3 regions of the Pseudarthrobacter sp. MDT1-56 genome follow, and region 1 is predicted to be linked to each of the others. Evidence: riboswitches for the same ligand, from Rfam matches in the RefSeq annotation. Region 1 holds a riboswitch; each other region holds the start of a gene.
The links. A riboswitch is a leader RNA that binds a small molecule or an ion and turns the genes downstream of it on or off. The one in region 1 is predicted to bind S-adenosylmethionine.
Positions count from the first base shown of each region.

Region 1 (3,957 bases):
GAAGAACACCGCCACCAAGGTGACCATGCAGGCGCCGAGCAGGTAGATGGCTACCGGCGTGGAGGACTTGAACTGGCCCAGCAGCGCTGCGGCGATGATCGGAGCCATCGAACCGGCCACGATCGAGGTGACCTGGTAGCCCAGGGAGACGCCGGAGTAGCGCATCCGGGTCGGGAACATCTCGGCCATGATGGCCGGCTGGCCGGCGTACATCAGGGCATGGAAGAGCAGGCCGATCGTGATGGCGGCGAGGATGATGAGGTCGTTCTTGGTGTCCATCATCGGGAAGGCGAAGAAGCCCCAGGTGCCGCCGAGGATGGCGCCGGCCATGTAGACCGGCCTGCGGCCGAAGTGGTCGGACATGCGGCCGACCATCGGCACCACGGCGAAGTGGATCGCGTGCGCCACGAGCAGCAGCAGCAGGATCCGGGAGGTGTCCGTCTGGACGATCACCTTCAGGTACGTGATGGAGAAGGTGACCACGAGGTAGTAGAGGATGTTCTCCGCGAATCGCAGGCCCATGGCGGTGAAGACGCCGCGCGGGTAGCGGCGGAACACTTCGGCGACGCCGTAACCCTTGTTCTCGACGGCGACTTCCTTCTGTGCCTCCAGGAAGATCGGGGCGTCGGTGACCTTGGTCCGGATGTAGTAGCCGACCAGGACGATCACGGCGGAGAGCCAGAAGGCCACGCGCCAGCCCCAGCTGAGGAAGTCGGCGGAGGACAGCGTGGAGGACAGCGTGAACAGCACGCCCGTGGCGAGCAGGTTGCCCAGCGGAACGGCGGACTGCGGCCACGAGGCCCAGAAGCCGCGGGACTTGCTCGGGCTGTGCTCGGCGACGAGGAGGACTGCGCCGCCCCATTCACCGCCGACGGCGAAGCCTTGGGCGAAGCGCAGGAACACGAGGAGGGCCGGTGCCCAGTAGCCGATCTGCTGGAAGGTCGGGAGGCAGCCCATCAGGAAGGTGGAGACACCGACCAGGATGATGCTGAGCTGGAGCAGCTGCTTGCGGCCGAACTTGTCGCCGAAGTGGCCAAAGACGATGCCGCCGATCGGGCGGGCGACGAAACCAACGGCGTAGGTGAGGAAGGCGGCGATGATGCCGTCCAGTTCCGTGCCGGAGTTGGGGAAGAAGATCTTGCCGAACACGAGGGTGGCCGCCGAGGCGTAGAGGAAGAACTCATACCATTCGACAACGGTGCCGGCCATGGAGGCCGTTACTACCTTCTTCAGTCCGGACGACTTGACGTCTTCCTCTTCTGGGCGCCTGGCGGCGGCGTTATGCGTACTCATTTCGACTCCTTCGGTGTCTCCGTCGACACCCTATGGACCTCTGGGCAATGGACGCGGCGTGATTTGCGACACGCGGCATCATTCTCAACGAGTATGGACGCTCCCGCCCGTGGCCTCAACGGCCATTAGTGCAGAGCGCATCTGCAAAAATGCACACCCGGCACCGATTTTTGACGAAGGATTAGCCGAAGAAGTAGTGCCGGAGCTGGCTTTTGAGCTGGCCGATCTCGGTCAGGAACCCGTCGTGTCCGATCGGCGCCTCTATGGTGTGCACGGCAACCTCGCCCGGCAGGGCGGCGGCAAGCGCGTGGGACTGGGCCGGGAAGTACAGCCGGTCCGAGTCGACGGCCGCCACCAGGAACTCGGCCGTCGCCGGAGCCAGCGCGTCGGCGAGGGCGCCGCGGCCCCGGCTGATGTCATGGCTCATGAGCGCCTCGGTGATGGCGATGTAGCTGTTCGCGTCGAAGCGGCGGACCAGTTTGTTGCCCTGATGGTCGAGGTAGCTCTCCACCTGGTAGCGGCCGCGGCCGGCCACGGATCCGGCTTCCAGCGGAGCCTCGGAGTCCTGCGCGTTCCGGCCGAAGCGTTCGTCCAGCTCCGCTGCCGAGCGGTAGGTGATGTGCGCGATCCGCCGCGCCAAGGCCAGGCCCGCTTCCGGTTCCGGACCTCCGTAGTAGTCCCCGCCGTTGAAGTTGGGATCCTGCCGGATGGCGAGCGTCTGCGCCTGGGCAAAAGCGATCTGTTCGGCCGTGCTGCTGGCTCCGACCGAGATCACGCCGCAGCGCCGGACCCGCTCCGGGTAGCTGACGGCCCACTCGAGGGCACGCGCCCCACCCAGGGACCCGCCCAGCACGGCGTACCAGCTCCGGATGCCCAGGGCATCGGCCAGCCTGGCCTCGGCCTCGGTGGTGTCCCGCAGGGTGACGAGCGGGAACCGCGAACCCCAGGGCTTTCCGTCGGGCGCCGCCGACGACGGCCCCGTGGAGCCGTAGCAGCCGCCGAGGATGTTGACCGAGACGACGAAGTACTCCTCCGTGTCCACCGGGGCGCCGGGGCCGGCGAGCTGCTCCCACCACCCCGGTTCCTCGCTGGCGCCGCGCGTGACGTGGGTGTCCCCCGTCAACGCATGCTCGATCAGCACGGCATTGGAGCGGTCCGCGTTGAGGGTCCCCCAGGTCTCGTAGCCGAGGGTGACGTCCGGCAGCCGGGCCCCGGATTCGAGCTCAAGGTCGCCGATCCGGAGGTACCGAACCGTCCCGTCCGGGACACCGCCGTCCGGGGCAGTGTCCACCGGGACCGGGGCATGGGGGTGGGAGGTCTTGCTTACAGGTGCACCCTGGCGGGTGACGGCAATCGTCATGTGAGGACCTAACTTCGCGCTTGCCCGCCGTCAGCTGACCGGCGGGCCAGGTCTTCACCCGGGGCACCCCGCCGCAAAAGGAGGGTTGCCGGCCAGCAAGCCGGGGCTGTCGCTGGCACTCATGACCTTTACTGAGTCTACGAAATGTGGCGGCGGAATGGCGAAGATTGTGACTTCCATGTGACAGCCGTACGCGTCAGCACCGCAGTTTCCCCACTTTCGAAGGTCGTGTCCGGCGGCTCGCCCCGAAGTATCGGCGATTCCCGGCGTCATGCCCGCAAAGGTGGGGAAATTCGGCGCTGACTTGGCTCAGGCGGTTTTGGCTGCGCGGAATCCGGCGTCGAGGTCAGCGAGGATGTCGTCGATGTGCTCCAGGCCCACGGAGAGCCGGACCAGGCCCGGGTTCACGCCGGCGACGGTCTGCTGTTCGGGGGAAAGCTGGCTGTGGGTGGTCGACGCCGGGTGGATGACCAGCGAGCGCACGTCGCCGATGTTGGCCACGTGCGAGTGCAGTTCGAGGGCGTCGACGAAGCGCTTGCCGGCCTCCGCTCCCCCGGCGATGTTGAAGGCGACGACGGCGCCGGTCCCCTTCGGGCCGTACTTGCGGCCGCGCTCGTACCAGGGGCTGGACGGCAGCCCGGCATAGGCGACCGATTCGACGTCGTCCCTGGCCTCGAGCCATTCCGCAACCTGGGTGGCGTTGGCGACGTGCCGCTCCACGCGCAGGCTCAGGGTCTCGAGGCCCTGGGCGATAAGGAAGGCGTTGAACGGGGACACCGCCGAGCCGAGGTCGCGCAGCAACTGGACGCGCGCCTTGAGGATGTAGGAGAGGTTGGCGCCAAGGGCACCGTCCTTGCCGAGGTCCCGTGCGTAGACCAGGCCGTTGTAGGTGGGGTCGGGGGTGTTGAAGCCGGGGAAGCGTTCCGGGTCCCTGCCGAAGTCGAAGTTGCCCGAGTCCACGATCACGCCGGCGATCGCGGTCCCGTGGCCGCCGAGGTACTTGGTGGCGGAGTGCACCACGATGTCCGCACCCCACTCGATCGGGCGGATGAGGTAGGGCGTGGAGAGCGTGTTGTCCACGATCAGCGGGACCCCGGCCTCGTGGGCCACCTGCGAGATGCCCTCGATATCCAGCACGTCCTGGCGCGGGTTGGAGACCACTTCGCCAAAGAACAACTTGGTGTTGGGCTGCACGGCGTCGCGCCACTGCTCAAGGTTGTCCGGGTCCTCCACGAAGGTCACGGAGATCCCGAACTTCTTCAGCGTGTGCGCCAGCAGGTTGTAGGTGCCGCCATAGAGGCTGG
Region 1 covers NZ_JBWZCK010000007.1:194,945-198,901, forward strand. The annotation lists gene AC50YC_RS12010 (MFS transporter) at 1-1,293, opposite strand, end outside; gene metX (homoserine O-acetyltransferase MetX) at 1,475-2,653, opposite strand; SAM riboswitch class IV at 2,665-2,780, opposite strand; gene AC50YC_RS12020 (bifunctional o-acetylhomoserine/o-acetylserine sulfhydrylase) at 2,963-3,957, opposite strand, start outside.

Region 2 (3,957 bases), on a different contig from region 1:
TCCACCAGAAGGTGGGCGCCCGCCGTCGTTAATGCGTGCTAGCTGGTCTTGGCCAGACCGGTGCGGGCCATGGCGTCCGCGTAGACGGTGCCCATCTCTTCGAGGTACTGCTCCTGGCGGGCCGGAGTGCCGGCGAAGGCGCGGCCGCTGAGCGAGCGGACCTTGTAGGTCTTGAGGCCGCGGCGCCAGATCATGGGCACCTCGGTCTTGAGGAGCAGGTTCGCGAGGCGGTTGGCCTCGGTGCCGTGAGCCACAATCACTGAGGCGCGGGGCACGACGGCGAGGAACTTCAGCAGCGGCTTCAAACCTGCGGAAATCTGGTCCGGCGTGAACTTGCCGTTGGGCTCGCCCGGGACGTACCAGGGGTGGACGTTCCAGGGCATGACGTACTCAGGGCGCAGGCCAAGCTTCCACTGGACGCCGAGCAGGCGGGTGGCCGCTTCCTCGTCCCCGGCGGTGATGAAGCCAGACTCATCCTCGGTTCCGATGTTGGAGAAGAGGCTGATGATGCGGCACTCGTCCACGTCGTGCATCGGGTCCACATAGGGGACATTGGTGCCAGCTTTGGTCGCCTGCAGCGTGTCGCACAGCTCGTTGACAGCCGCGACGCTAGGTTCGTAGCGGCGGCTCAGAAGCTGTTCGCGGGAATTTTCAGTGGCCAAGGCTGTCATATATTGCTGAGTCTCCTGCGGGATTGGTGAAGCTGCCAGACCGTACGCGGGCACGCCGAGCACCGGGCACGCCAAGTACGGTGTGGTTTGAAAATGTGGTGTTGACCGATTCCTGGTCGATCTTTATTAGTCTATCAAGCCCTGCGAAATGACGTTTCTTCCCGGCGCCTGGTTACCAGAGCCGGGTGGTGGCGCGGCGGGCGCCTTCCCCCAGGGATTCCAGCTTGGCAAAGGCGATTTGCGGGTGCACGCGGCCGCCAAGACCGCAGTCTGTGGAGGCAATCACATTTTCCCGGCCCACCAATGTGGCGAAGCGTACGATCCGGTCCGCCACCAGATCGGGGTGCTCGACGACGTTGGTGGCATGGGAGACGACGCCGGGGATGATGACTTTTCCGTCGGGGAGCTTGGTGTCCTCCCAGACGCGCCATTCGTGCTCGTGGCGGACGTTGGCGGCCTCGAAGGAGTAGCCGCCCGCATTGATCTGCAGCACGGAGCCGATGATGTCCGCGAAAGGAATGTCCGTGGTGTGCGGGCCGTGCCAGGAACCCCAGCAGACGTGCAGCCGGATCTGCTCCTGGGGAAGGTCTCGCAGGGCCCAGTTTGTGGCTTCAACCCTGAGCTGGATGAATTTGAGATAGTCCGCCAGGCTAGGTTCCGGGTTGATCTGGTCCCAGCTTTCGGCCAGCGACGGATCGTCGAGCTGGACCGTGAGCCCGGCGTCGATGATGGCCTTGTACTCCTCCCGCATGGCGTCCGCGCAGGCGTACAGGAGTTCCTCGTCGGTCTTGTAGTACTCGTTGGCGACGCGGGCGCAGGAACCGGGAGAGAGGGAGGCGACGAAGCCGTCGGTCAGCCCGGCGGCGGCCAGGCCGGTTTTGAGGTTGGCGATGTCCGAGCCCACGAGGGCCTGCCCGGTGTAGTGCAGCGGGCCGGCAATTTTCGGCTGCGTGACACTCTTGCGGTGCGCCAGGATTCCGGAGGACGGATCGTCGTAGGCCTCGTTGAACTTCTGCCGGTCGCGCCGGTCCGGGAAGGAGGTCAGCACAATGTTGCCTGGTGTGGAGCGGTGCACCGCGGCGTCAGCCCAACGGTCCACCTCTGTCGGCTCGAGGCCGCCCAGCCGGCTGAAGGAGTAGTTCCACCACGCGCCGTAGTCCACTGAGCTGGACATCGTGTGCCCGTATTCGCCGTCGTTGGGGATACCGATGCCGAGGTCCTTCTGGCGCTGGACGATGTCCACCACGGACGTTTCCAGCAGATCCAGGAACTCGGGGGAGACGCCGTCTGCTTCCTTGGCCTCGTTCGCGGCGATGAGCTCGGGGGTGCGGGGCAGCGAGCCGGCGTGGGTGGCGCGGATATGGTCGGTGTTGTGGCGCATGGGGCGCTTCCTTTCCATCGGTCCTGGCGGTAGCACCGTTGCCGTCACATTGCTGTGTCCGGGCAGGGTTGCTGCGGCGTCAACGGTCCAGGTCCCTCGGCCGCTCGGGATGGTCAACTCTCACTCAATTCCACCGGGCGGGCTTGCGCAAGTCCGGGCGCCGGAGTTCCGCTGGCTGGACGCACGGTCGCAGGCCGTGCCCGGCGGGAAGTCCATTGGATGGTCAAATGAGCTGCCGCGACCCTGATCGGCTAAACTTGGGTGGTAAGAGCCCCGGACTCTGGCGTTGATGGATCGAGCACAGCGGTAGATTCGGGGCATTCTCATGAACGGTGCTGAGCTCCGGTGACCACCCCGGTGAGTCATACGGACTTTGGCCCGAACGAATGGGGGAGGATCCCATGCCAGCAATCGTGATCGTCGGAGCCCAATGGGGCGACGAAGGCAAAGGTAAGGCCACTGACCTGCTTGGTGGCCGAGTCGACTACGTCGTCAAGCCCAACGGCGGCAATAATGCCGGGCACACCGTCGTCGTAGGCGGTGAGAAGTATGAGCTCAAGCTCCTTCCGGCCGGCATCCTGAGCCCCAACGCGGTTCCGATCATCGGCAACGGCTGCGTGGTGAACCTTGAGGCGCTGTTCCAGGAAATCGACGGCCTCGAAGCCCGCGGCGCCGACACCTCCAAGCTGCGCGTCTCCGCCAACGCCCACCTCGTGGCGCCCTACCACCAGGTCCTGGACAAGGTCACCGAGCGGTTCCTCGGCTCCCGCGCCATCGGCACCACCGGCCGCGGCATCGGCCCGGCCTACATGGACAAGGTGGCCCGCCTCGGCATCCGCGTGCAGGACGTCTTCGACGCCTCGATCCTGCGGCAGAAGGTTGAAGGGTCGCTGCGCCAGAAGAACGAACTCCTGGTCAAGGTCTACAACCGCCGCGACATCGAGGTGGACGAGATTGTGGAGTACTTCCTGTCCTTCGCCGAGCGCCTCCGCCCACTGGTCATCGACAGCACCTATGTCCTGAACACCGCCCTGGACGAGGGCAAGGTGGTCCTGATGGAAGGCGGCCAGGCCACCTTCCTGGACGTCGACCACGGCACGTACCCCTTCGTGACCTCCTCGAACCCGACGGCCGGCGGCGCCTCCGTGGGCTCGGGCATCGGCCCCACCCGCATCTCGCGCTCCATCGGCATCATCAAGGCGTACACCACCCGGGTCGGCGCAGGTCCGTTCCCTACGGAGCTGTTCGACGACATGGGCATGTACCTGCAGAAGACGGGCGGCGAGTTCGGCGTCAACACCGGCCGGCCGCGCCGCTGCGGCTGGTACGACGCCGTGCTGGCGCGCCATGCCTCGCGCGTCAACGGTTTCACGGACTACTTCGTCACCAAGCTGGACGTGCTCACGGGCATCGAGCAGATCCCGGTCTGTGTGGCCTACGACGTCGACGGAGTCAGGCACGATGAAATGCCGATGACGCAGACCGAGTTCCACCACGCCAAGCCGATCTTCGAGTTCTTCGAAGGCTGGACCGAGGACATCACCGGCGCCCGCACCCTGGAGGACCTCCCGGAGAACGCCAAGAACTACGTGCTGGCCCTGGAGAAGCTCTCCGGCACGCGCTTCTCGGCCATCGGCGTCGGTCCGGACCGCGACCAGACCATCGTGATCAACGACCTGATCAACGACTGACGTTCCAGAAGCTGACGCACGACGGCGGCGGGTCACCTGAAAAGGTGGCCCGCCGCCGTCGTTAAGCCCCTGTTCCCGTTCCCTGTCCCTCAACGGTCCATCGAAGCCCCGCCGGGTCCCGGGCTGAGGCGCGGCGTACCGATTACCGCGGCGCTTTCAGACGGGCGCGGCTGGGACCCGGGGTGCGCTCGTCCGAAAGCGCCGCGGAAACGTG
Region 2 covers NZ_JBWZCK010000006.1:102,139-106,095, forward strand. The annotation lists gene AC50YC_RS10185 (uracil-DNA glycosylase family protein) at 39-671, opposite strand; gene AC50YC_RS10190 (cobalamin-independent methionine synthase II family protein) at 844-2,052, opposite strand; SAM riboswitch class I at 2,064-2,168, opposite strand; gene AC50YC_RS10195 (adenylosuccinate synthase) at 2,454-3,743, shown strand.
Region 2: another riboswitch for S-adenosylmethionine. It lies ahead of AC50YC_RS10190 (cobalamin-independent methionine synthase II family protein); the one in region 1 lies ahead of metX (homoserine O-acetyltransferase MetX).

Region 3 (3,957 bases), on a different contig from region 1:
GTCCTACTGCCTCGTGGCCGAAGGTGCCGTCGACATCGCCTGCGAGCCCGAACTGAACCTCTACGACATGGCCGCGCTGGTCCCGATCGTCACGGAGGCGGGGGGACGCTTCACCTCCCTCGAAGGCGAAGACGGCCCCTTCGGCGGCAACGCCCTCGCCACCAACTCCATCCTGCACTCGGAGGTTCTCAAGCGCCTCAACCCGGGCCTGGACGACCTGCTCTAACAACCCGCTTCCAAGGATTCCCCAACCTCCCTGTACGACTCTGTCAAAGACGCCGGCCCCGACAGCCGGCCTCAAGACTAGGGCATCTTTTTGGGAGGAGAGCAGCCTTGTCTGACACACATCAAGCCTCGATTCGCGGCACCTCCGTCGTCAGCCCCGTTCTGCTGGTGCTCGTGGCGAAGTACCGGGACCTGGACCCCGCGTCCGCCGCCGCCCTGCACGCCGCTTCCGCCGGGCTCGCACAGCATATTCTTACCGGCAGTCCGCCCGTCGCAGCATCCGTGGTCCTGTCCACCTGCAACCGATTCGAAATCTATTGCGAAGTCCCGTCCCTGGCGGTCCTTGAAGCCGCTCGCGCAGACGTCCTCGATTCAGTCCAGTTCTGCTCCGGGCTGCCAACGATCCGCCTTTCGGCCCTTTTCGAGGAACTCCGGGGAACCACGGCTGTCGAACATCTCTTCGCCGTTGCAGCGGGCCTGGACTCGGTCGTTGTGGGTGAGCGCGAAGTCGCCGGCCAGGTCCGGCGCGCTCTCGCCGACGCACAGGCCGCCGGAACCACCAGCGGGCGGCTGGGCAGGCTGTTCCAGGCCGCGTCCCGCACGGCCAAGGATGTCGGGGCTCAGACCTCGCTCAGCAACGCGGGCAGATCCATCGCTTCGGTCGCCTTGGACCTCGCCGCCGGAACGAGGCGGGCCGGGACCACCGGGACGTCGGCCGTTCTCTTCGGTACCGGTTCCTACGCCGGTTACGTGGCGGAGCTGCTCAGGAACCGAAAATGTTCCGAGATCTCCGTCTTCTCCCATTCCGGCCGCGCGGAGGCCTTCGTGGCGGCCAGGGGCGGTAGAGCCATCTCCGCACAGCAGTTGCCGGCAGCCGTTGCCGGATCCGATCTTGTCATTGGCTGTAGCGGTGCAGGGGTCCGCGTCGACGCTGCCGCCCTCGCCCGGTGGCGTGCGGGTGCGGCGCGTCCCCTCACCGTCATCGACCTCGCTCCCAGCCACGATTTCGACCCGCACGTGGCGGAACTGCCGGGGGTGGACCTCATTACGCTGGAATCGGTCCACCTCGCCGCTCCCCCGGCGGATGCCGAAGCGCTGCGCCTCGCGCGCGCCCTGGTCCGGCAATCGGCACGCCACTTCGAGGAGCAAGACGCGGCCCGCGCTGTCGATGCCGCCGTCGTCGCCCTGCGCGAGCACCTCCAACAGGTCCTGGTGAGCGAAATGGAGCGGGTCAGCAAACAGCACGCCCGGGGCGCCTCGACTGAAGACGTCAACCTCGCCCTCCGGCGCATGATCCGGCGCGTGCTCCATACCCCGACGGTCCGCGCCCGGGAGCTCGCCGCCCTCGGACGCCAGGACGACTACACGGCGGCGCTGCATACGCTGTTCGGCCTCAGCGTCCAGGCCGACAATGAGGCTGCCGCCCCGACCCCTGAGCGGGGTATTGCTGCCTCTTGATCGTCGCGCCACGATCCGCCTTGGGGCTGTCCGGTAATAACCGGCGCGCGCCTCGCGTAACAAACGGCTTCACATTCATGTCCCGCCTTTCTGCGGCAGCAGGCATGTCCTAGGCTCGAAGCAGGTCACGAGTGCCAGCGCTAAACCCCGGTTTGCTGGCCGGCAACCCTCCATTCGCGGTGGGGTGCCCCGGGTGACGACCTGGCCGGTCCGGAACGGACCCGGCAAGCGCGGATCCCCGGTGTGTGGGGTCCTTTTCGAGCGAGGTCCCATGACTACTGCCACCATTCCTGCCACCCCTGACTTTCAGACCGGCGCCAGCCAGGCCCGTCCCGACGCGCGGTTCGCCGTAGCCCGACGGCCGCTGGCCGCCGTGACCGGCGCCGAGATCCAGGCACCGCTCATTCAGGGCGGCCACGTCCGCTACGCCAACCTGGACTACGGCGCCTCGGCCCCTGCCCTGTCCGTGGTCTCGGCCTACCTCAACGAGATCCTGCCGTACTACGCCAGCGTCCACCGCGGCGCCGGCTACGCCTCGCAGATCAGTACCTCGGTCTACGAGAACGCCCGCACCATTGTCCGGGAGTTCGTGGGCGGCCGGCCGGACGATGCGGTGATCTTCACCCGGAACACCACCGATTCCCTGAACCTGCTGGCCGGGTGCCTGCCCGCCGTCGACGGCGTGCACACCGGCGAGGTGCTGTACCTCGACATTGAGCACCATGCCAACCTGCTGCCGTGGCAGCGCGTCCCGCACCGCAGCGTCATCGCCGCCCCCACCCTCGCCGCCACGCTGGAACTGCTCCGCGCGGAGCTCGCCCACAGCGGCGTCAGCCTGCTCGCCGTGACCGGCGCCTCCAACGTGACCGGCGAGATCCTGCCGATCCGGGCCCTGGCCGCCCTGGCCCACGACTACGGCGCCAGGATCGTCGTGGACGCCGCCCAGCTGGCGCCCCACCGGCGGATCGACATCGCCGCGGACGACGTCGACTACCTTGCCTTCTCCGGGCACAAGCTCTACGCACCGTTCGGCGCCGGGGTTCTGATCGGCCGTCCCGACTGGCTCGACGCCGGCACCCCGCACCTGGCCGGCGGCGGAGCCGTGCAGGACGCCAGGATTGACAGCGTCAGTTGGACCACCGGCCCGGCCCGGCATGAAGGCGGCTCCCCCAACGTCCTTGGCGCCGCCGCCCTGGCCCGGGCCACCCAGGTGATCGCCGATCTGGACGCGGACCAGTGGCACACGCACGAAAACGCCATCCGGTCCTTCCTCGTTGAGGGCCTTGCCCGGATTGACGGTGTGACGGTCCACCAGATCTTCTCGGACAGTGCCTCCTTCGACTCTCCGGCAGGCGCCGGGCCTGGCAACGCCGCGGGCACCGCCACCGGTACCGGCACGATCGGCGTCGTCAACTTCTCGGTGGAAGGCTACGACGCGGGACTGGTGGCGGCGTACCTGTCCGCCGAACACGGCATCGGGCTGCGCGACGGCCGCTTCTGCGCGCACCCCCTGCTCCGGCGGCTCGGGCTCCCGTCGGGCTCGCTGCGGGCCAGTTTTGGTGTGGGGTCCCGGCTGGAGGACGCCCAGCGGCTGCTCGCCGCCCTCCAGGAACTGCGCCGGACCGGCCTCGGCTGGGACTACGTCGTGGACGCCGGACGCTGGGTGCCGTCCAACGACACCCGCAGCTACCCGCACTGGGCCCCCAACACGCCCGGCACCGCCGGCGCGGCCCCCTGCACCCAGGACTGACAGCCCGCTGAGGTCCGGCGGGGAACCACCGCCCCTGCCGCGTGCGGTAAATTCGAAAGGTACCATCCGGACCTGTCGAAGGAGATCGCACGTGGCACGCGGCGGACCCAAACTGCATCGGGAACGGCGCCAGGAGCTGGGGCAGAGTTTCCAGGACGGCGGGGAACACTACGACCGCGTCCGTCCCGGGTACCCCGACGATTCGGCCGACTGGCTGGTCCCCCGGAACGCCAGGGACGCCGCGGACCTCGGCGCCGGCACCGGGAAGTTCACCGCCCTGCTGGTCGCGCGCGGCCTGCACACAGTCGCGGTGGACCCGTCCGCCGACATGCTGGAACAGCTGCGCCGGACGCTCCCGGGCGTCACCGCCGTCGAGGGTACCGCCGAGCGCACCGGACTGCCCGCCGGGGCGTTCGACGTCGTCACCGTCGCCCAGGCCTGGCACTGGTGCGATCCGCTCCTGGCCAGTGCAGAAATCGCACGGATCCTCCGCCCCCACGGGGTACTGGGGCTGACCTGGAACC
Region 3 covers NZ_JBWZCK010000003.1:211,400-215,356, forward strand. The annotation lists gene hisN (histidinol-phosphatase) at 1-226, shown strand, start outside; gene AC50YC_RS05965 (glutamyl-tRNA reductase) at 334-1,683, shown strand; SAM riboswitch class IV at 1,807-1,920, shown strand; gene AC50YC_RS05970 (aminotransferase class V-fold PLP-dependent enzyme) at 1,955-3,433, shown strand; gene AC50YC_RS05975 (class I SAM-dependent methyltransferase) at 3,525-3,957, shown strand, end outside.
Region 3: another riboswitch for S-adenosylmethionine. It lies ahead of AC50YC_RS05970 (aminotransferase class V-fold PLP-dependent enzyme); the one in region 1 lies ahead of metX (homoserine O-acetyltransferase MetX).